3 regions of the Rhizobium beringeri genome follow, and region 3 is predicted to be linked to each of the others. Evidence: riboswitches for the same ligand, from Rfam matches in the RefSeq annotation. Region 3 holds a riboswitch; each other region holds the start of a gene.

Region 1 (7,222 bases), 390 kb from region 3:
TGATATCGTGACGCTTGCCTGCGACTGCAGCGTCTGGGTCGATTCGTCCTTTTCGATCTCATCGACGAAGACGGCGTCCTTGCCGGCGCCGAAGGACTTCTGGAACTTGCCCTCGTCGCCCTGCCAGTAGTCCGATGTGACGTCGCTTTGGCCGACATTCAGGCCCTTTGCATCCATGACGAAGATCTCGGTGATCTTGCCGCCGGAGGCCTCCTTCTTTGCCTGAAGGAATTTCGACAGGGCGTTGTTGAGCACGCCGTCGATCATCGAGTGGTCGGAGCCATCGACTTCGGCACGCCACTTCTTGTCGAGGGCGTCGATATCGGCCGCGCTCAGATTGGCGTTCGTAGCGTCCTGCGCCTTGACGGCCTCGATGATGGCGGGGTCGTTGAGCCAGGGCGTCACATCGCTCTTCACGTAGTCGAAGATCGGGGCAAGCTTGGCATCCTGTGCCATGGATACGCGCATGGGCATGGCAAATGCGGTGCAGGCCAAAAGAAATGCGGGCACGATTTTCTTCATAGTGTTTCCTTCCTGATTATGGGTTGCTGCGGCATAAGGCTTATCGAACGAGGATGACGTTAGAACTCCTCCCAGGCACCGGGAGCAGCGGCAACGGCGGCATTTCCTGCATGCCGCTGCACGAAGGCTCTGGGCTCGGGACGAGATTGGCGGGCGACTTGAACTGGTCTGGGCTGGCTGGCGGCAGACGCGCCGACGACGAACCTGCCGGCCGAATCCTGCAGAAGGCGTCCTTGCTGCAGCAGTTCCTGGCAGGCCGCGTTGGTTTCCTCGACCATTGCCGCATTCTGCTGTGTCGCCTGATCCATCTGGTTGATCGCGCCGTTGATTTCCTGCAGACCCGTCGCCTGTTCGCGATAGGACTGGACGATAGAAGCGATACTGTCGCTGATGCGGTTGATCTGCTCCTCGATCTTCAGCAGGGCGTCGCCGGTTTCGTTCACCAGCCCGACGCCCGCGGCAACCTCCTGACCGGACACATTGATCAGGTTCTTGATTTCCTTTGCTGCATTTGCAGATCGCTGGGCAAGTTCACGCACTTCCTGCGCGACAACCGCAAAACCCTTGCCGGCTTCGCCGGCGCGTGCCGCCTCGACGCCGGCATTCAGCGCCAGCAGATTGGTCTGGAACGCGATTTCGTCGATGACGCCGATGATCCGGCCGATCTGGCTCGACGAGGTCTGAATCCGGTCCATCGCCCCGATTGCATCGCGCACCACCGTCGCCGAGACATGGGCGCTTCGCTTGGTTTCCTCGACCAGCTTCCCGGCATTTTCGGCCCGCTGCGACGATGTTCGGACCGTGGTGGTCACCTCATCCAGCGCGGCGGCGGTCTGTTCCAATGCTGCCGCCTGTTGCTCTGTCCGCCTGGCGAGCTGATCTGCGGAGGATGCCAACTCGCTTGACCCGCCTTCAACCGCGACGGAGGCGGTCTTGATCTCTGTCAGCGCGGCCGCGACTGCTTCGACCATGTTGTTGAAATCCTGCCGCAATTTGTCGAATTCAGGACCGAGATCGGCCAAGTGTATCGAGAAGTCGCCTGCGGCAAGCTTTTCCAATGAATTTGCAAGAGCGGTCATGACCAGCCGCTGGGTGTTGCTGGCTTCCTCCGTGAACAATGCGTTGCGCGCCCGTTCGGCGTCGAGCGAAGCGCTCTGCTCGGCAGCGGCCTGCTCTCTTTCGACCTTCGCAATCGCTTCATGGCGGAAAACTTCCAACGCGCGGGCCAGAAAGCCGATCTCGTCACCATTTTCCTTGTAGGTGACGGGAGATGCCAGATCGCCTTTCTGCAACGCGCTGATTCTCTCGCTGAGGATCCTGATGGGCCGGCCAACGAGGCTGCGCATGGCGAGAAGGAAGGCGATGACGGCCAAAGCGGTGATCGCGGACTGCGTGAGCAGCGAAACGAGAACCTTCTGTCTGACTTCGGCAGCGATTTTTTCGACAGACCAGTTCGTGACGATGTAGCCGGTGGCCTTGCCTGCCTTATCCAGCGGAAGCGGCGCGATGATTGTGACCACGCCAGCGGATATTCCGCCGTCGTCGATCGTAGTTTTTTCCGGTTTCGCACTCAGGCGCTTCGCCAGATCGGCGGGTGCAGGCAAACCGTTGATGCCGTCGCGTGTCCACGTATCGACGGAGGCTGGTTCCGCGTTGAATGCGGAAAACTGTACAAGATCGAGCGAGGGGTCGTCGCGGTAGAGCGAATAAGCTTCGCGAACGGCATTCGCCTTCCCCCATTTCACGCCGCCCGCGGCCAGAGAGGCAAACTGCTCCGCATCCTTGGACCAGTTCGCCTTGGCGCCATCGATCAACGCCCGGGTTTCGTACATCCAGGTATAGGTGGCGAAAGCGGAAATGCCGCAGAGGTTTACGGCAACGATAATCGCCGCCAGCTTGGCTGTCAGAGGCATCGTTTTCAAAAATTGGAACATTCCGCGGCGGCCTAGAATTGCGGCTCAGTCGGATATGTTCCCGACCGGCATATCAATACGGGCATCGACGCTGACGGTCACATCACGAGCGCTCATGCCCATGTCCTGATAGCAACCCAAAACGCGCAAACGCAGTGTGTATTTGATGTGTGAATAAATCATAAAGTAGAAAGGAATGCTGAGCACACGCGTGCCATTCGCCTCTGCTCCCGCCGGCGCCGAGCCTTGCGAACCGGTGGGTGTAGGAGGGCTTCCATGGCGCCAGGGAGATCAGCTATTTTCCGCTACGGCCTCTTCGGGCTCGGCGTGCCGGCGCTTGCGGCCGCGCGCCGTCAGTTCCGCGCCGGCATCGTGGGGCAGGCGCAGGAAGGTAATGCAGGCGAGTGCCGAAATCGCCGAGACGCTGAAGAAGGCGATGTGGAAATCCGAGACCAGCAGCCTGCCGTCGTGGAAGCTGCTGGAAATTTCGAGGATGCCGCCGGCGATCGCCACACCCATCGCCATGGAGATACGCTGGGCAACGGCATTGATCGCGGTTGCCTGGCTGCTGTCGGCCTCGTCGACATCGCCGAAGGCCATGGCGTTGACGCCGGAGAAAGCCATGGAGCGGAACAGGCCGCCGATCAGCAGGCAGGCCATGATCAGGAACAGTGGCGTTTCAGCGGTGAACAGGCCGTTGATGCCGAGGAAGATCGCCGCCAGCAAGGTGGTGAGCGAGATCACCGTGCGGAAGCCGAAGGCATTGAAAGTGCGCGAGGCGGCGAATTTCGAGCCCATGGAGCCGAGCGCACTGACGAAGGTGACCGAGCCCGATTGCAACGGCGTCAGGCCGAAGCCGAGCTGCAGCATCAGTGGCATCAGGAAAGGCAGGGCGCCAAGCCCCATGCGGAAATTCGAGGCGCCGAGGATCGCCGCCCGGAACATCGGGTAACGGAACATCTTCGGATCGAGAAGCGGATAGGGCACGCGGCGGGCATGCAGGAGGTAGAGGAGGCCGGCAAGGATGCCGATCGCAACCGTGACATAACCGTAGATAACGGGCACGGCCGGCAGGCTGATCACCGACAGGCCGAAGACGAAGCCGGAGAAGCCGAGGCCGCACAGGAAGAAGCCCGGGAAATCCATCGGCCGCGGGCTGCGTGGCTCGACCGCCGGCAGGAAACGGGTGACGAGGATGATGCCGAGCACGCCGATCGGGACGTTGATCCAGAAGATCCAGTGCCAGGTGAGGTAGGTGGTGAGGAAGCCGCCGATCGGCGGCCCCATGATCGGACCGATCAAAGCTGGAATGGTAAGCCAGGCCATGGCATCGACGAGTTCGTGGCGCGGCGTTCCCCGGACCAGCAGCAAGCGGCTGACCGGCGTCATCATCGAGCCGCCGGCGCCCTGGATCAGGCGTGAGATGACGAAGGCCGTGATCGAGTTGGAAAAGGCGCAGGCGATCGAGCCGATCATGAAAACGAAGATCGCCATGCGGAAAATGTTGCGCGCGCCGAACCGATCGGACATCCAGCCGCTGATCGGGATGAAGATCGCCAGCGCCACGAGATAGCTGGTGACGGCGAGCTTCAGCGCGATCGGCGAGGTGCCGATATCGGCTGCGATCGCCGGCAGGCTGGTGGCGATCACGGTCGAATCCATCTGTTCCATGAACAGGGCGACCGCAAGGATCATGGGCGTGAGGCGGGGCACGGGCAACCAAAATGCAAAGAGAAAAAGTGCGGCGCCATGGGCGTCGGTCAGGATCGGTTTGTTTCTAAGGCAGCGATGCGCCACTGTCCATGAAGTCGATGTCGCATGCGGCGTGTCGGCGGCATGAGGGCTGGCTTGCCGCCGCCGCGCTTTCCTGAAATAGATGCCCCGTCAGGTGCCCGCCGTCTAGGCGGGAGAATCGGGAATCCGGTGCAAGGCCGGAACGTGCCCAACGCTGTAAGGCCGACGCTTGCCGCTTCATTACGCCACTGGCTTCTCGCCGGGAAGGCTGCGGCAGACGGATGACGCTGAGTCAGAAGACCGGCCTGGCAAGATAGACCGATCCGCGCGGACGGCGGGGCGGTTGCGTTGTTGGGGATTTGACGATGCGACCTTTTGATGAGGATGCCCTTTCGGCGGCGTCCGGTTTTTCCGCGGCTGAACGCGAGGCCGTCTATCATGCGATCATGACGCGGCGCGACGTTCGCAGCCAGTTCCTGCCCGATCCCTTGCCGGGTGACCTTGTGCAGAGGCTGCTGACGGCTGCCCATCATGCACCCTCCGTCGGCTTCATGCAGCCGTGGAATTTCATTCTGGTGAAAAGCGCAACCGTGCGGGCGCGCGTCCGGGATGCTTTTGCGAGGGCCAATGAGGAGGCGGCGCTGATGTTCGAAGGCGAACGGCGGCAGGCTTACCGCTCGCTCAAGCTTGAAGGCATCGTCGAGGCGCCGCTCGGCATATGCGTGACTTGCGATCCTACTCGCAGCGGCAGCGTGGTACTGGGGCGCACGCACAATCCCAGGATGGATAGCTATTCCACAGTCTGCGCCATCCAGAATCTCTGGCTTGCGGCGCGGGCGGAAGGGGTGGGCATCGGCTGGGTCAGCATCTTTCATGAGGGCGACCTGAAGAGCATTCTCGGCATACCCCAGCATATCGAGGTGATCGCCTGGCTCTGTGCCGGTTTCGTCGACCGGCTCTATGACGAGCCGGAACTGTCCGTCAAAGGCTGGCGGCAGCGGCTACCGCTCGATGAACTCGTCTTTCATGATGGATGGGGGCTGAACACCTAGGGCAGTGCGGTGGAGCATGGCCTCAATCGCACAGTCACGCCATTGACAGTCAAGGTGAGCAAACCGATGTCGGTATCGCCGACGCCGGGCGAGGCCGAGATATCTTTATTCCGTTATGCCGAACGCGGCATAACGGAATTTATCCCGAGCCCGAGACTATGCCGAGCCAGTTCCCTAAAGCCCGCGATTTCCGATAGTTCCCGATTGCAAGCTCGGCATATTCCACCGATCGCCCCTCGGCCGGAATGCGCCCGCAGCGGACTAAGCGATTGCCGTCGGTGGACGAGTGACACCGAGCGGATTGAGATCGTCTTGGATGCTTGGATGAGGTATCATCGCAGCAGCTTTCCAGAATACTGTCGATGACTGCCTCGCGTCAGCGGAGGACGAAATGACAACGCCTCAGGTCGAACGTAGGACCACGGCCGTGTTGGTTGCCGATGTCGTTGGGTACTGCCGACTCGTTGAGACTAACGAGGAAAGGGCGCTCGTGGCAATTAAAGAGCTCTGGGGTGCTGTGTTCCGACCGTTAATAGCTGAGTACCGTGGGCGGATCGTAAAATTGATGGGTGACGGCCTCATCGCGGAGTTCGGATCTGTTGTCGGAGCAGTTGCCTGTGCGGCGGCAGTACAAGAAAAGCTTGCCGCTCAACAGCAACAGGTTGCAGTTGAACGCCGTATCGTGCTCCGGATCGGCATAAACCTCGGAGACGTCGTGATCGACGGTGATGATCTTCTTGGCGACGGGGTCAATGTCGCTGCGCGCCTGGAGCAACTATGTCCGCCAGGCACCGTGCTCATATCCGGCTCAGCTCACGAACAACTGTCGGGAAAACTCGATCTCCACTTCGAGTATGTGGGCGAGCAGCACCTAAAGAATATCGCACGGCCGGTGAGGACCTACTGCATGGACGTCGGCGGCTTGACGCCAATGCTCCCAGCCAGCTCACGATCCGACAAACCGGCGGTCGCTGTTCTGCCTTTTGACAATATGAGCGCAGATCCTGATCAGGCTTATTTCAGCGACGGTATTACTGAAGACGTCATCACCGAGCTTTCGAGATTCAGAGAGCTCACGGTGATTGCCCGCAATTCCTCATTCGCCTTTCGCGGACAGAGCATGGACCTGCGTCAAATCGGACGCATGCTGGGAGCGGAGTATGTCGTGGAAGGAAGCGTTCGGCGGCTGGGAGATCGGGTGCGCATCACCGTGCAGCTTATTGAGGCCACGAGCGGGACACATCTGTGGGCCGAGCGTTACGACCGAGCGATGGAGGACGTATTCGCTATTCAAGAGGAGATGTCGCAGAACATCGTTGCGACGGTCGCCCAGCGTGTCAGGGACGATAGAGAGGTGTCGGCGCGGCGACGCCGGCCCGAGGACATGCACGCATATGACCTCTTCCTGCAGGCCAACCGCCTCTCCGACGACTTTACACCTGGGAGCCAGGAACGAGCTCTTTCCCTGCTCGAGCGTGCGGTCAAAATAGACCCGACTTTTGCGCGGGCCTACACAGGCCTCGCATATGCATATTTCAATCGTGCGATCGACAACGGCATCGGTGCGCCGAGGGAAAAGGACGAGAACAGGATAAAGGCACTTCGTTTTGCCGAGCAAGCGCTTGTGCTGGATCCAAATGATCCGAAGGTGCATTGCACACTTGGATTCATGTGTCTGACCTGGCGGGATTTTGATCGAGCCGAACGTCACCTGGATCTAGCTCGAACCATGAACCCGAACGATCCGATAATCCAGATCTTCTGGGCTTGGATGCAGGGGGCCTTGGGCAGACCGGAACGTGGGCTGGCTGCCGCTCAAATTGCCTTGAGGATCAACCCGCGTCACCCGAGTTGGTATAACTACTATCTCTCGCGCATCCTGTTCCAACTCGGACGTTACAGTGAGGCCGCTGTGCTTCTCGAGCAACGAACCTTCGATTCCCCGATAAGGCATCCGCGAGACATGGCTTGGCGGGCGGCGGCCTATGGTCATCTAGGCAG
Region 2 (7,222 bases), 1.3 Mb from region 3:
CACGCGGTCGACAGCGCGTTCCGGGATCAATGGATTCCCATGTCCACTGAGGCGATCTGGCATAAGGTCACGGAACTCTCCGGGGGCAAGCCACTGACGGTTTCCCTTTCCGGAGGCAATCCGGCGATACAGCCCTTAGGGCCACTGATCAAGCTCGGCCATTCCCAAGGATACCGCTTTGCACTGGAAACACAGGGAAGCGTGGCCCAGGCCTGGTTTCGCGATCTCGACATCCTGGTCATCAGCCCCAAGCCGCCATCAAGCGGAATGCTGACGGATTGGGGCCAGGTGGATCACTGTCTTCAACTGGCCGCCGGCGGACCGGAAGTCGCATTGAAGATTGTTGTCTTCGACGACACCGACTACGAATTCGCCCAGCGCGCGGGTCAGCGCTATCCCCAAATTCCCTTGTTCCTTCAGCCCGGCAATCATACGCCGCCGCCGCCAGATGACGATGACGCACGCATTGATATCGACGGCGTGATGGATCGGATGCACTGGCTTGTCGAAAGGGTGACGGCCGACCAATGGTTTGCAGTACGCGTACTGCCGCAATTGCACGTGCTGCTCTGGGGAAACAAGCGAGGCGTATGAACCTGCCTGCGCTGAAAATTATGCAGCAGCGGCACGCTCCGGAAAAGCGAAAACATCGACGGGCTCTCCAAGCCCACGCAGCGGGAAGGTGCCGAGACTGTCCATGTCCTTCGCGCAGCCCGCCATTTCGACAAAGGCCCGCGACAGGAGCACCGGGCGCTTGACCTCCTTGGTCAGGGTTTCCAGCCGCGAGGCGACATTGACCGCCGGGCCGATGACGGTGAAATCCAGCCGCCGGCGCGAGCCGATATTGCCGTACATGACGTCGCCGACATGCACCCCGACGCCGTAGCGCAGCGGTTCGCGTCCGTTGCCCGCATACTGCTGGTTCAATTGCGCCATCAACGCCTGCCCTTCGCGGATCGCCTGCAGCAGATCGTGACAGGCCGTGTCCTTGCTCAGCGGGAAGATTGCCAGCAATCCGTCGCCCATGAACTTCAGGATCTCTCCGCCATACCGTTCGATCGGATCCGACATGGCGTCGAAGTAATCGTTGAGCAGATGAATGACATCGTCACGCGGCCAGAGATCGGAGATCGCCGTAAAGTCGCGCAGGTCGCAGATCATGATTGCCGCACCGACGGTCGCGCCGCTGCCGCGCGTCGTGACGCCCGACAGGATCTGTTCGCTCGCATGCGGTCCGACATAGGTCTGCAGCAGCGTGCGCGCCATGATGTTCTTCAGCCGGATTTCGCTGACGAGGGTCAGTGCCGGCAGCAGGTCGCGCAGGAAATCGACATGCTCGCTCGTAAAACCGCCCGGCCGGCTGGAAGAAAATGTCGCGACGTGCCGTTTGCCGAAAGTATGCTCGAGTGGCCAGGCGATATACTCGGTGAGGCCGTCATCGCGCAGTTCCTGATAGAATGAATCCTCGTCGCCGTCGGCTGTATCTTCCAGCTGTTTACGCACCTCCTCCGCACCCTGATGGATCGCGTTGACGGGACTCTTCAGGAACTCAGGCGTGTTTTCGACACCATAGGCAAATGTGTTAATCTTCGCCTCGGCTAGGCCTTCCTTCCAGAGGATGCGGGCACCGATCCATTGCGGATGGTTCGTCCTGAAATGCAATGTCGCCCGCGCCACCGGCACCCCTGCCGCCAACAGCTTTTCGCACATTTCCACCAGGATATTGTCGATGAACCGCTCGCCGCGTGTCTCGTTCACCAGCCAGTCGAGAATCCGTCTTCTGCGGATCGGCCAGACGCCTTCGCCCGCCTCGACGGCAGTCCCGGCCTTGTTCAAAAAAGACGACATCAAAAACTCCCGCTACGCCGCATCACCGGCGAGGACCGAATTTAGTTTCCGCTGAATGTGGGCGATGAGAGAGCAAATGATAAGAGGGAGACTGCGATCAAGCCTCAGAAATCCCAGTCCTCGTCCTCGGTCGCGACAGCCTTGCCGATCACATAGGAGGAACCGGAGCCGGAGAAGAAGTCGTGGTTCTCGTCGGCATTCGGCGAAAGCGCTGACAGGATTGCCGGATTGACCTTGCACGCCTCACCCGGGAACAGCGCCTCATAGCCAAGGTTCATCAGCGCCTTGTTGGCATTGTAATGCAGGAATTTCTTGACGTCCTCGGTCAGCCCGACGCCGTCATAGAGCGCCTCGGTATATTTCGCCTCGTTGTCATAGAGCTCGAGCAGCAGCTCGAAGGCGAAATCCTTGATCTCCTGCCTTCTCTCCTCGCCGAGGCGTTCCAGCCCGCGTTGGAACTTGTAGCCGATATAATAGCCGTGCACAGCCTCATCGCGGATGATCAACCGGATCATGTCGGCCGTGTTGGTCAGCTTGGCCCGGCTCGACCAGTACATCGGCAGGTAGAAGCCGGAATAGAACAGGAAGCTTTCGAGGAAGACGCTCGCAACCTTCTTCTTCAACGGATCGCCGGAGCGATATTGTTCCATGATCAGCGCTGATTTCCGCTGCAGGAATTCGTTCTCCTCCGACCAGCGATAGGCATCATCGACATCGGGCGTCGAGCACAGCGTCGAGAAGATCGAGGAATAGGAGCGCGCATGCACCGCCTCCATGAAGGAGATGTTGGAAAGCACCGCCTCCTCATGCTGCGTCACCGCATCCTCCATCAGCCGGATGGAACCGACGCCATTCTGGATCGTGTCGAGCAGCGTCAATCCGGTAAAGACGCGGATGGTCAGCTGCTGCTCGACCGGCGTCAGCGTCGCCCAGGAAGGAATGTCGTTCGAAAGCGGCACTTTCTCTGGCAGCCAGAAATTGCCGGTGAGCCGGTTCCAGACTTCGAGATCCTTATCGTCCTCGATGCGGTTCCAGTTGATGGCGCGCACGCGGGAAGCGGGTTTGACTTGCATGTTCATCGGATGGTCCTTTTCGGGCGTCGGCATCTGCATGGCGAAGGGAACTGCGGAACCCTCCCGCTTCTTGCAGCGCCAGCGGCAATCAAATCACAAGGTACAGGATACGCAGCCCTGCACCTCGGTGCCGGACAGCGCCATCTGGCGAAGGCGGATGTAGTAGATCGTCTTGATGCCCTTCTTCCAGGCGTGGATCTGCGCCTTGTTGATGTCACGCGTCGTTGCCGTATCACGGAAGAACAAGGTCAGAGACAGGCCTTGGTCGACATGCTGGGTCGCCGCCGCATAGGTGTCGATGATCTTCTCCGGCCCGATCTCGTAGGCATCCTGATAATAGTCGAGATTGTCGTTGGTCATGAACGGCGCCGGATAATAGACACGGCCGATCTTGCCTTCCTTGCGGATCTCGATCTTCGAGACGATCGGATGGATCGAGGAGGTCGAGTGGTTGATATAAGAGATCGAGCCTGTCGGCGGCACCGCCTGCAGGTTCTGGTTATAGAGGCCGGAGGCCATCACCGCCTTCTTCAACGCCACCCAATCTTCCTGCGTCGGAATGTGAATGCCTGACGTCTCGAACAGCGCCCTCACCGTCTCCGTCGCCGGCTCCCAGCGCTGCTCCGTATATTTGTCGAAATATTCGCCGGAGGCATATTTCGAGTTCTCGAAGCCCTTGAAGCTTGTGCCGCGTTCGACCGCCAAAAGGTTTGAGGCGCGGATCGCGTGGTAGGTCACCGTATAGAAATAGATGTTGGTGAAATCGACGCCTTCCTCGGAGCCGTAGAAGATGCGTTCGCGGGCGAGATAGCCGTGCAGGTTCATCTGGCCGAGTCCGATTGCATGGCTCTCGTCATTGCCCTTCTCGATCGAGGGAACCGAGGAAATGTGACTCATGTCGGAAACGGCCGTCAGGGCCCGGATCGAGGTCTCGATCGTCTTGCCGAAATCGGCCGAATCCATTGCCGCCGCGATATTCAGCGAGCCGAGATTGCAGGAAATATCCTTGCCGAGATGTTTGTAGGAAAGGTCGTCATTATATTCGCTCGCCTCGCTCACCTGCAGGATTTCCGAGCATAGATTGCTCATCGAAATACGCCCGGCGATCGGGTTCGCCCGGTTCACCGTGTCCTCGAACATGATGTAGGGGTAGCCGCTCTCGAATTGGATTTCAGCAAGCACCTGGAAGAATTCGCGCGCCTTGATCTTCTTCTTGGAGATGCGGACGTCGTCCGCCATCTCGCGGTACTTTTCCGTCACCGAAATCTCAGTGAAGGGCACGCCATAGACGCGCTCCACGTCATAGGGCGAGAACAGGTACATATCCTCGTTGTTCTTGGCGAGCTCAAAGGTGATATCGGGCACGACGACGCCGAGCGACAGCGTCTTGATGCGGATCTTCTCGTCGGCATTTTCGCGCTTGGTGTCGAGGAAGCGCATGATGTCGGGGTGGTGGGCGTTAAGATAGACGGCACCCGCCCCCTGCCGCGCGCCGAGCTGGTTGGCATAGGAGAAACTATCTTCAAGCAGCTTCATGACAGGGATGATGCCCGAGGACTGGTTCTCGATATGCTTGATCGGCGCGCCCGCCTCGCGGATATTCGTCAGCGACAGCGCCACGCCGCCGCCGCGCTTCGACAATTGCAGCGCCGAATTGATCGACCGGCCGATCGATTCCATATTGTCCTCGACGCGCAGCAGGAAGCAGGAAACCAGTTCGCCGCGCTGCTTCTTGCCGGCATTGAGGAAGGTCGGCGTTGCCGGCTGGAAGCGGCCGGAAATGATCTCCTCGACCATGTCGCGGGCAAGGGCCTCGTCGCCACGCGCCAAGGCCAGAGCCACCATGCAGATGCGGTCCTCATAGCGCTCGAGATAGCGCTTTCCGTCGAAGGTCTTCAGCGTATAGCTGGTGTAATATTTGAAGGCGCCGAGGAAGGTCGGGAAACGGAATTTCTTGGCATAGGCCTGGTCGAACAGATCCCGCACGAAATTGAAGGAATACTGGTCTAGAACCTCCTGCTCGTAATAGCCCTCGGTCACGAGGTAATCGAGCTTTTCCCCCAGATTGTGGAAGAACACAGTGTTCTGGTTCACGTGCTGGAGGAAATATTGCTTGGCCGCCAAACGATCCTTGTCGAGCTGGATCCGCCCCTCATCGTCATAGAGGTTCAGCATCGCGTTCAGCGCGTGATAGTCGAGGGTTTCGGCGGCCTTCGGCGGCCTTTCCCCGGCGGGCTGAGCGAAAGTGTGATGCGGTTTTGCGTCCGCATCCCGCGTCATGTTTGTTGCCGTGTCCAAAATCGTTCCATTCCGTGTTTGACCTTGGCAACGTCGTCTTCGGTGCCCATGAGCTCGAACCGGTAAAGGTACGGCACCTGGCATTTCTGCGAGACTACGTCGCCGGCGAGCCCGTATGTCTCGCCGAAATTGCTGTTGCCCGCGGCGATTACGCCGCGGATGTGTCCGCGGTTTTCCGCATCGTTGAGGAAACGGATCACCTGCTTGGGAACGGCGCCCTTGCCGCCGTCGCCGCTATAGGTCGGCACGATCAGCACGAAGGGTTCGCGGATATGGAACGCGTCTGCGCCACCTGGCGGAATGCGCGCCGCGCGCAATCCGAGCTTGACGACGAACCGATGGGTATTCTCGGATCGGCTGGAATAATAGACGATCAGGCCCATCGCTTGTCCTCAGGTCAGGAGAGCGCGCTAATCATGTCGGGACGGAAGCCCGCCCAATGCTGCTCGCCGGCGATGACCACAGGCGCCTGCATGTAGCCGAGGCTGCGGACGCGATCCAGCGCTTCGGCATCCTGCGAGATATCGACGATGTCATAATCGACACCCAACCGGTCGAGGGCGCGGTAGGTGGCAGTGCACTGGACGCAGGCAGGCTTGCTATAGACGGTAATGGTCATGATATTCCTCGTGACGACGCGATTGGGCGCAGGACATCGATCGGAAATCTGCCGATATCCATCGAAAAATTCTCTGATGATTTGAGCTATGCGGCTGTTTAGCCCCTGGGCGCACTCCGCCCTCTACCTCGAGCGGGTGGCGGCCTGAACTGAGATACTGACATGACTTCACCCCGAAGTGGCTCATGCGGAGGCTCGAGCCGGCGAAACGCGATGCGGAGATTCCCCGCAGCCATGCAACGCGACCTTCCGGACACCCCGCCCGTGGACGTTTCGTTCGAGGCAGGTCTCCTGGCTCACGGGTCAAAGCGCCTGCCCCAGCCTTCCCGGAGCATCATGCTCCAGTGACCTGAAATCGGACAGTTGCTCGCCGCTTACAGTTGCGGGGGCAGCTCCGGCATTGCCGCACCATGATGGCGAGACGCACCGAATTCCCGTCTTAGCCGCCGATCCTCACGAATCGACGGAACCTCGAACACTAGATATGGTACTCGAATCGCCGATGACGTCAACAAGTTGTTGTGGCGTCGCAGCAATGGCGGCAAAGAATCGCCGCGCCTGTGTATGATGTGGATAATGAAGCGTTAATGGAAATGCGCTGTGGAAAACCCATCATAAAAGAGCCGGTAGAAGCCGGCTCCCCAAACGATATTCATATTTTTATTCGAAGCAGCCTGAGCGCGTTGATCGTTACCAGCACGGTGGCGCCGGTATCGGCGAGGATCGCTGGCCAGAGCCCGGTGATGCCAGCGATCGTCGTCACCAGAAACACCGCCTTCAGCCCGAGTGCGATGGTGATATTCTGCAGGATGTTGCGCATCGTGCGTTTGGAAAGTTCGATCATGCGCGCCACGTCGCCGACGCGTCCGTGCAACACGGCGGCATCCGCCGTCTCCAGCGCCACATCGGTGCCACCACCCATGGCGATGCCGATATCGGCAGCAGCCAGCGCCGGCGCATCGTTGATGCCGTCGCCGACCTTGGCGACGATAAAACCCTGGCGCTTCAATTCGCCGACGACCCGCTGCTTGTCCTCCGGCATCATCTCGCCGCGCCAGTCGATGCCGAGCATGCCGGCAACGGCTGCTGCCGTCCGCTTATTGTCGCCCGTCAGCATGATAGCCTTGACGCCTGCCGATTTGAGGCTAGCGAGCCCGGCCTCGGCATCCTCACGCGGCTCGTCGCGCATGGCGATCAGGCCGGCCGCAACACCGTTGACGAGCAGCACCGACACGCTCTTGCCCTCGTCGTTCAGCGCCGTGATGCGTGCATCCTGTTCGGCGCTGAGCGCCCCGCGCTCGCGAGCGGCAGGCGGCGACAGCAGATCCAGCGTCTCACCGCCGACTTTGCCGCTGACACCCTTGCCCGGCATCGCTTCCAGCTC
Region 3 (7,222 bases):
CAGCCCGTGACAGCACCCACCCGGTGCTGCCGTCGGCCCGCCGGACGCGATGCTCGCATTCGAAAACACCCTTGCTTGTGATGGCCTCATCGATCACCGCCTGGATCGCGGGAATGTCCTCGGGAAACAAATAGGCCTCCTGCCACGCGACAGTTGGATTGGCCGTGTCTGCGAGAACGTTACGACCGTCGAGTTGCTGCATCTCCTTCCAGTCGGCGCGCATACGGTAGACGATATCGGTTGTCGCGGTCGTGAACGCCCTGAACCTCTCTTCGCTCTCGCGCAGCCGACGCTGGGCAAGGACGCTTTTCGTGGTTTCGACGACGATTGCGATGACGCCGGCGGGTTTTCCGCTTTCGTCGAGGACGGGCGAATAGTCGAGGTTCATCCAGGCAGGAGCCGGACTGCCGTGGCGCAACAACGTCAGCTCCTGATTCTCGTAGGCGAGTGTTTTCCCTGACAGTCCGACTTTCATCACATTGTCATTGAAGTCGGCAATTTCGCTCCAGCCCTCGCGGACCTTGGAACCGAGAAGATCCGGATGGCGGCTGCCGGCGAACACGGAGTACGCGTCGTTGTAGATCATCACGCCGTCTTGGCCCCAGAGAAGAACGATCGGCACGGGTGAAAGCAGGAGCATGTTGGTGGCCGTCTTCAGACTTTGCGGCCAGAGGTCGAGAGGACCGAGCGGCGTTTTGCTCCAGTCGCGGGTCTGGATCAGCCGGCCAATTTCCCCGCCACCGACAGGAAAGCGAGCTGTGAGTGGCTGAGGGGATTCGGAATCCAAGGCTCGCTCCAAATTTTGATGGTGTTTCTAATTAGCGCATCCCTTGATTTTTTCCACCCATGGATGTTGCGGCTTCTTCCTACCAATCTCTCTTGAGCATTGGCTTATTGAGCCGATCACCCTCTACGCCCGCGCCATCGCCCGCCAGGCGGCCGGCGGGGTGGCGAAGGCGCGGGAGAAGGCGCGGTTGAAGGCGGCTTCGGTGGCATAGCCGGCCTCGTAGGCTATCGTCGCGATCGGCTGGCCTGATGTGGCGAGTGCGACGCTTGCGAGGTAGAGCCGCCAGTCCCTGATATAGCGGATCGGCGATGTCGAGAGCATTGCCTGAAAGCGATCGGCAAGCGCGCTGCGCGACAGGCCGGAGGCCGCCGCCAGCTGTTCCAGCGACCAATCACGCCTGGGATCGTCGTGAATGAGGGAGAGGCAACGCGAGAGCGCGGGGTCGGCGAGGGCTGCCAGCCAGCCGACAGAGCTTGGCTCGGCCATCATGATCTGATGGCGCAGGATCTCGATGAAGATGATTTCGGTCAACCGCGGCAGCATCGAGACGCTGCCGGCGCGCGGCCTGTCGACCTCCTCGACCATCTGGCGGATGGTGGCGCGCAGCCAGTCGCCGTCATTGGCGGCCAGTGTCCTGACATGGATCAGCCTCGGCAGTGCTTGGCGCAGCGGCGCAAAGCTCAGGCCATCCCACTGCAGATAGCCGCAAAGCAGCCGTACGCCTTGTGTCTCGTCGCCGTAGCGGAGCACGGGAATCTCACGCCACGGCTTTTGCGGCAGGTCGCGGGTGGGCAGCACCAGCATGCCGTCTCTTCCGGCGCCGAGCTGATGGCCGGTGCCGAAGGGAAAGACCAGCACGTCGCCCGCCTCGAGATCGGTCTCTTCACCTTCCGTTTTCAGCCAGCAGTGGCCGGCCACAACGATGTGAAACGGCATCGTGCCCGAAGCCTTCGCCGAAAGACCTGCCAGCGACGGCGCGGTATCGGTCTGCCAGTCGCCCGTCGGCATGAAACAAAACTGCAGCGATCCCGAAAGGCGGATCGTCGACAGCAGCGCCGACAGCACGTCGTCGCGTGCGACACCGCCCGCAGAGCCTGGATTTTCGGACAAGGCTTCACGCATTCCGGCCAAATACGCGCCCCGCGCACCCTCCTATCATCATCTCGTTCAGACCAGGTGAACGCCGTTCACCCTGACAAACGGGAGAATACTATGCAAACCCAAAGCGATAAACTGGTCGTGCTCGTCACCAAGGGCATCGAATCCGAACTGTCCTCCGTCGCCTTCACCATTGCCAATGGCGGCATCACTGCCGGGCTGAAGGTTTCGATATTCCTCACCAGCACCGGGATCGACCTGGTGCGCAAGGGCGGCCAGCGGATGACGCATGTACCGCCGCTCGATCCCCTTTCGATGCTGATCGAAAATTTCCAGCAGCGCGGCGGCACGATCTGGGCTTGTCCGCCCTGCGTGACCTCGCGCGGTTATACGCAGGAAGACTTGCTCGATGGCGTCGTCATCGTCGGTGCAAGCGCCATGCATGCCGAGATCAAGGAAGGTGCGGCGACGCTGTCGTTTTGACGATACACGGCCGGGCCGAGTGGGAGTTTGGGCGGCGTCTCCCGCCGGTTTCGTCAGGCTTTGCGGATCGGCGACGGGTGCAGAGGAATACCAAGCGCCTATTCTTGCGTTCGGCAATATACTTGTGAGATTGTATCGATATACGTGCGATAATGCCTGGTGCGGGCAGCGCGGGGGCTTCGATGACATCCGTGAGGGTCAATGAGCTGATATCGGTGGCGGGGCAGCCCGACGCCGCAGGTTTTGCCGCCTTCGCGGCTGATGGCTTTGCCGCCGTCATCAATGCCCGGCCGGATGGCGAGGAGCCGGCGCAGCCGGGCAATACGGCGGAAAAGGCTTCCGCCGCCGCCGCCGGGCTCGCCTACAGCTTCGTGCCGGTGAAGGGGACCGAGATCACCGAGGCCGATATCCGTGCGTTCCAGGCGGCGATGGCCGAGGCCAAGGGACCGGTCGTCGCCCATTGCAAGAGCGGCACGCGGGCGTTGACGCTCTACGCGCTGGGCGAGGTGCTCGACGGGCGGATGAAGCCCGGAGATGTCGAGGCCCTCGGTCAAAACCTCGGCTTCGATCTTGCCGGCGCGCGCCGTTGGCTGGAAAAGCGGTCAAGGCAGGCGGCTGGTGTGAAGGCCTTCTTCGAGCCCCGCACCTGCAGTGTGCAATATGTTGTTTCCGACCCGGCGACGAAACGCTGCGCCATCATCGACCCGGTGTTCGATTTCGACGAGATGTCGGGGGCGACGGGAACGGCCAATGCCGACGCCATCCTCGCTCATATCAAAAGTGAAGGGCTGACGGTCGAATGGATCCTCGACACGCATCCGCATGCCGATCATTTCTCCGCCGCGCATTATCTTCATGAGAAGACCGGTGCGCCGACCGCGATCGGCGCCCACGTCACCGACGTCCAGACGCTCTGGAAGGAGATCTACAACTGGCCGGCGCTCGCGACCGACGGCTCGCAATGGGACCGGCTGTTTGCCGATGGCGACACGTTCGAGATCGGCGCGCTTAAGGCCCGCGTGATGTTTTCGCCCGGGCACACACTCGCCTCGGTGACCTATGTGATCGGCGACGCCGCCTTCGTGCACGACACAGTGTTCACGCCGGATTCCGGCACGGCGCGCACAGATTTCCCGGGCGGCAGCGCCAGTGCCCTCTGGCACTCGATCCAGGCGATCCTGTCGCTACCCGAGGAGACCCGCCTCTTTTCCGGCCACGACTACCAGCCGGGCGGCCGCCACCCGCGCTGGGAAAGCACGGTGACCGCCCAGAAAAGCGCTAATCCTCATATCGCAGGCATCGACGAGCCCGGCTTCGTGGCGCTGCGCCAGGCCCGCGACCGCACCCTGCCGAAGCCGAAGCTGATGCTGCACGCGCTGCAGGTGAATATCCGCGGCGGGCGGCTGCCCGAGCCAGAGGAGAATGGCAGGCGGTATTTGAAGATTCCGCTGGATGCGTTGTAGGGCGGAGTGACTAGCAGGTGGCGACGGCGTCTGGACGATTGCGCCGCCGGACAAAGGGCTGGATATCAGGAACGACCTTTGCCATCGAGCAATTCTGATACTGGGAGCGGCAGGTCTGGATGTGCACGACATAATTCGAGCAGATCTTCTCTTGCATCAGGGTAATCCTGAAGCGCTGCACGACGGTACCATTTGAATGCCTCCGTCAGATTGATCTCGCAGCCCACGCCATGCTCTTTCATTTGGGCTAGCCTGTATTGTGCACCGGCATGATCCTGATTTGCGGCCTGGCCGTACCATCTCACGGCGTCTGTTGGATCGATATCGCAACCGTCGCCGTCTTCTCTCATCAATCCCAATAAATACTGTGCGTCGGCATGGCCTTGACTGGCGGCTTTCTCAAACCACTTGCAGCCTTCGGGCGCGCTTTGTGCAACGCCGTCCCCCATGAGATACAGGCCAGCCAGGAGGAATTGCGCATCGACATGACCTTGTTCGCCCGCTTTCCGAAGCCATCTCGCGCCTTCGGCTTTATCCCCGGTGACACCTTCACCTCGTGCAGTGATGTGGCCCAATTCAAATTGTGCTTGCGCATCGCCTTGCTCGGCTGCTTGGCGAATTGCGCCTATCCTGGCTGCGGCGAGATCGGCGCTATCCGGATTGCTCATTGCTACATCAAACCTCGTTGAAATCGGTGGCGCCAAAGCTATGTCGGGGGCCTGCCTTTCGCAATCCGTCGTGACGCACGCCGACGGATGCCCCGGCGCTGGCGTCAGCACCGCAGACGATAGCTTTTGCTCGAGGGCGCTGGCGAGTTTTGCTTTTAGGTCTCGCAATTTGCCATGGTGAGCCGGCACGATCCTCCGCAATAATCATTGACGTCAGGCGGGTGGGCGACATAACTGGGTGCGACGGTTCCCTGAAGATGACTCCAAGGGGATTAATAGGGAACACGGTGAGGACGACCCAGTAGGGACCGAGACCGTGGCTGCCCCCGCAACTGTAAGCGGATTGTCGATCATCTCAGGAGTGGCCAGCGACTGGCCATCTCTGATGGGCCTATCGCCCTGCCACTGCGAACTATCGCGCGGGAAGGCGGATGAAACGACGGATATCCGCAAGCCAGGAGACCTGCCGTCAATCACGATCCAATCAACCGGGCGGGGATGCCCGGAAAGGAACAGATATGATTGACCTGCTGAACCTTCGCCGAATTCCGGCATGCATCCGCCTCGATTGGGTCTCCTGCGGCTAGTTCACGCCTAAGCGTGCTTTCGGTCCGCGCACATGAGCGGAACGGCCGTGATTTTTCCCTTGATCGAGGTTTTCCATGCGCCAGATTCTCGCCACCATGACATTTGCCTTCGGGCTCGCCGGCCTTGCGGCACCAAGCCTTGCCGCGACCCGATATCCCTTGACCATCACCAATTGCGGCCAGCAGGTGACCTTCGAAAAGGCGCCGGCGAGGATCGTTTCGATCGGCCAGGGCATGACCGAAGTTCTCTTCTCGCTCGGCCTTGCCGATAGGATCGCCGGAACGGCCGTCTGGGTCGGTCCAGTGCTGCCGCAATATGCCGAGGCCAACAGCAAGATAAAGCGGCTTGCCGACAACGATCCGAGCTTCGAATCCGTCGTCGGGCAGGAGCCCGACCTGGTGGCGGCCGAGTTCGAATGGCATGTCGGCGCGCAGGGATCCGTCGGCAAGCGGGAGCAGTTCAAGGATCTCGGGATCAATACCTATCTCGCGCCGGCCGATTGCGTCGCCAAGGTCAATACCGACGGCGGCGACGGCGTGCGCAGGGAATTGTTCACGATGGAGCTGATCTACAGAAAAATCGCTGAGCTCTCGGAGATCTTCGACGTGAAGGAGCACGGCGATGCGCTGATTTCCAAGCTGAAGAAGCGCGAGGCGGATGCCGTCGCTTCGATATCAGGCGCATCGGGCAAGAACTTGCCCGTCGTCTTCTGGTTCTCCAGCAAAGAGGTCAACGGCGACGCCTTCATCGCCGGTAAGAACAGCGCGCCCGCCTATATCCTGAAGACGATCGGTGCGAAGAACGTCGTCACCACGGAAGAGGAATGGCCGCTGGTGGGTTGGGAAACCATCGCCCAGGCGAACCCTGCCATCATCGTGCTGGCGACCATGGACCGCCGCCGTTACGCGGCTGACGATCCTAAGGTCAAGGTTGATTTCCTCGAGAACGATCCTGTGACCAAAGAGTTGGACGCGGTCAAAAACAAGCACTTCGTGATGATGGACGCACAGTCGATGAACCCGACGATCCGCACGATCGACGGCATCGAGACATTGGCGAACGGCATCAAGTCCTTCGGCCTGGCGCAGTGAAGGCAATGTCGGTCAGGCAACAGGGATGGTGGGCGCTTGGTGCGCTCACCATTGCGGCACTTCTCCTGCTCGGGCTGATGATCAGCCTTGCCGTTTCCATCGGCGAGATCGCAATTCCCGTTGCGACCACCGCGGAGGCGGTTTCGAACCGGCTGTTCGGAACGGATTTCGAGCTCAGCCGCATCCACCAGGGCATCGTCTGGGATTATCGTCTGAGCCGCGCGCTCGTCGCGGCCAGCGCCGGCGCATCGCTCTCGCTTTGCGGCGCGATCCTGCAGGCGTTGCTGCGCAATCCGCTGGCCGAACCCTACGTGCTCGGCATCTCCGCCGGCGCCTCGACGGGCGCCGTCTGCGTGATGATCCTCGGCTTCGGCTACGGTGTTCTCGGCCTGTCGAGCGGCGCCTTCATCGGTGCGGTCATTGCCTTTCTGCTGGTCGGCTTCCTGGCGACGGGTGCGGGGGGAAGCGGCGAGCGCATCATCCTTTGCGGCGTCGCCGGTTCGCAGCTCTTCAATGCGCTGACCTCCTACATCGTGACGACATCGGCGAATGCCGAGCAGGCGCGCGGCATCCTGTTCTGGCTTTTGGGTTCGCTCAGCGGCGTGCGCTGGCCCGATGTCTATCTGTCGGTGCCGATCGCGCTTGCCGGCTTCATCATCTGCATGGCCCATGTGCGGGCGCTAGACGCCTTCGCTTTCGGCACGGATGCCGCCGCCTCGCTCGGCATTCCCATACGCCGCGTCCAAATCGTGCTGTTCGGCATGACGGCGGCGATGACGGCAAGCGTCGTCAGCATGGTGGGTTCGATCGGCTTCGTTGGCCTCGTCATTCCCCACGCCGCCCGCTTCCTCGTCGGGCCGGGGCATGGGCGGCTGCTGCCGGCAACAGCGCTCGGCGGTGCGATCTACATGGTCGGCGCCGATATTGTTTCGCGCGTCATCATACCGCAGCAAATCCTGCCGATCGGCGTTGTCACCGCGCTCTTCGGCGCGCCGGCCTTCGCCATCATCCTCTATCGCGTGCGAGGAAATGCATGAGCATCAG

The links. A riboswitch is a leader RNA that binds a small molecule or an ion and turns the genes downstream of it on or off. The one in region 3 is predicted to bind cobalamin.
Region 1: linked by a shared signal. The riboswitch ahead of bluB (5,6-dimethylbenzimidazole synthase) and the one ahead of ELH03_RS12940 (ABC transporter substrate-binding protein) in region 3 are both predicted to bind cobalamin.
Region 2: linked by a shared signal. The riboswitch ahead of nrdH (glutaredoxin-like protein NrdH) and the one ahead of ELH03_RS12940 (ABC transporter substrate-binding protein) in region 3 are both predicted to bind cobalamin.

The regions. Positions count from the first base shown of each region.
Region 1 is NZ_SILG01000001.1:2,167,864-2,175,085, reverse strand. Features, by position in the region: gene ELH03_RS10975 (hypothetical protein) at 1-522, opposite strand, end outside; gene ELH03_RS10970 (methyl-accepting chemotaxis protein) at 582-2,456, opposite strand; gene ELH03_RS10965 (MFS transporter) at 2,727-4,130, opposite strand; cobalamin riboswitch at 4,305-4,492, shown strand; gene bluB (5,6-dimethylbenzimidazole synthase) at 4,535-5,221, shown strand; gene ELH03_RS10955 (adenylate/guanylate cyclase domain-containing protein) at 5,613-7,222, shown strand, end outside.
Region 2 is NZ_SILG01000001.1:3,838,785-3,846,006, forward strand. Features, by position in the region: gene queE (7-carboxy-7-deazaguanine synthase QueE) at 1-594, shown strand, start outside; gene ELH03_RS19195 (adenylate/guanylate cyclase domain-containing protein) at 613-1,848, opposite strand; gene nrdF (class 1b ribonucleoside-diphosphate reductase subunit beta) at 1,953-2,927, opposite strand; gene nrdE (class 1b ribonucleoside-diphosphate reductase subunit alpha) at 3,015-5,219, opposite strand; gene nrdI (class Ib ribonucleoside-diphosphate reductase assembly flavoprotein NrdI) at 5,198-5,602, opposite strand; gene nrdH (glutaredoxin-like protein NrdH) at 5,617-5,838, opposite strand; cobalamin riboswitch at 6,103-6,327, opposite strand; gene ELH03_RS19220 (heavy metal translocating P-type ATPase) at 6,491-7,222, opposite strand, start outside.
Region 3 is NZ_SILG01000001.1:2,553,079-2,560,300, reverse strand. Features, by position in the region: gene ELH03_RS12965 (sensor histidine kinase) at 1-787, opposite strand, end outside; gene ELH03_RS12960 (AraC family transcriptional regulator) at 911-1,909, opposite strand; gene ELH03_RS12955 (DsrE family protein) at 2,000-2,368, shown strand; gene blh (bifunctional sulfur transferase/dioxygenase Blh) at 2,551-3,831, shown strand; gene ELH03_RS12945 (tetratricopeptide repeat protein) at 3,897-4,499, opposite strand; cobalamin riboswitch at 4,727-4,984, shown strand; gene ELH03_RS12940 (ABC transporter substrate-binding protein) at 5,162-6,178, shown strand; gene ELH03_RS12935 (FecCD family ABC transporter permease) at 6,184-7,215, shown strand; gene ELH03_RS12930 (ABC transporter ATP-binding protein) at 7,212-7,222, shown strand, end outside.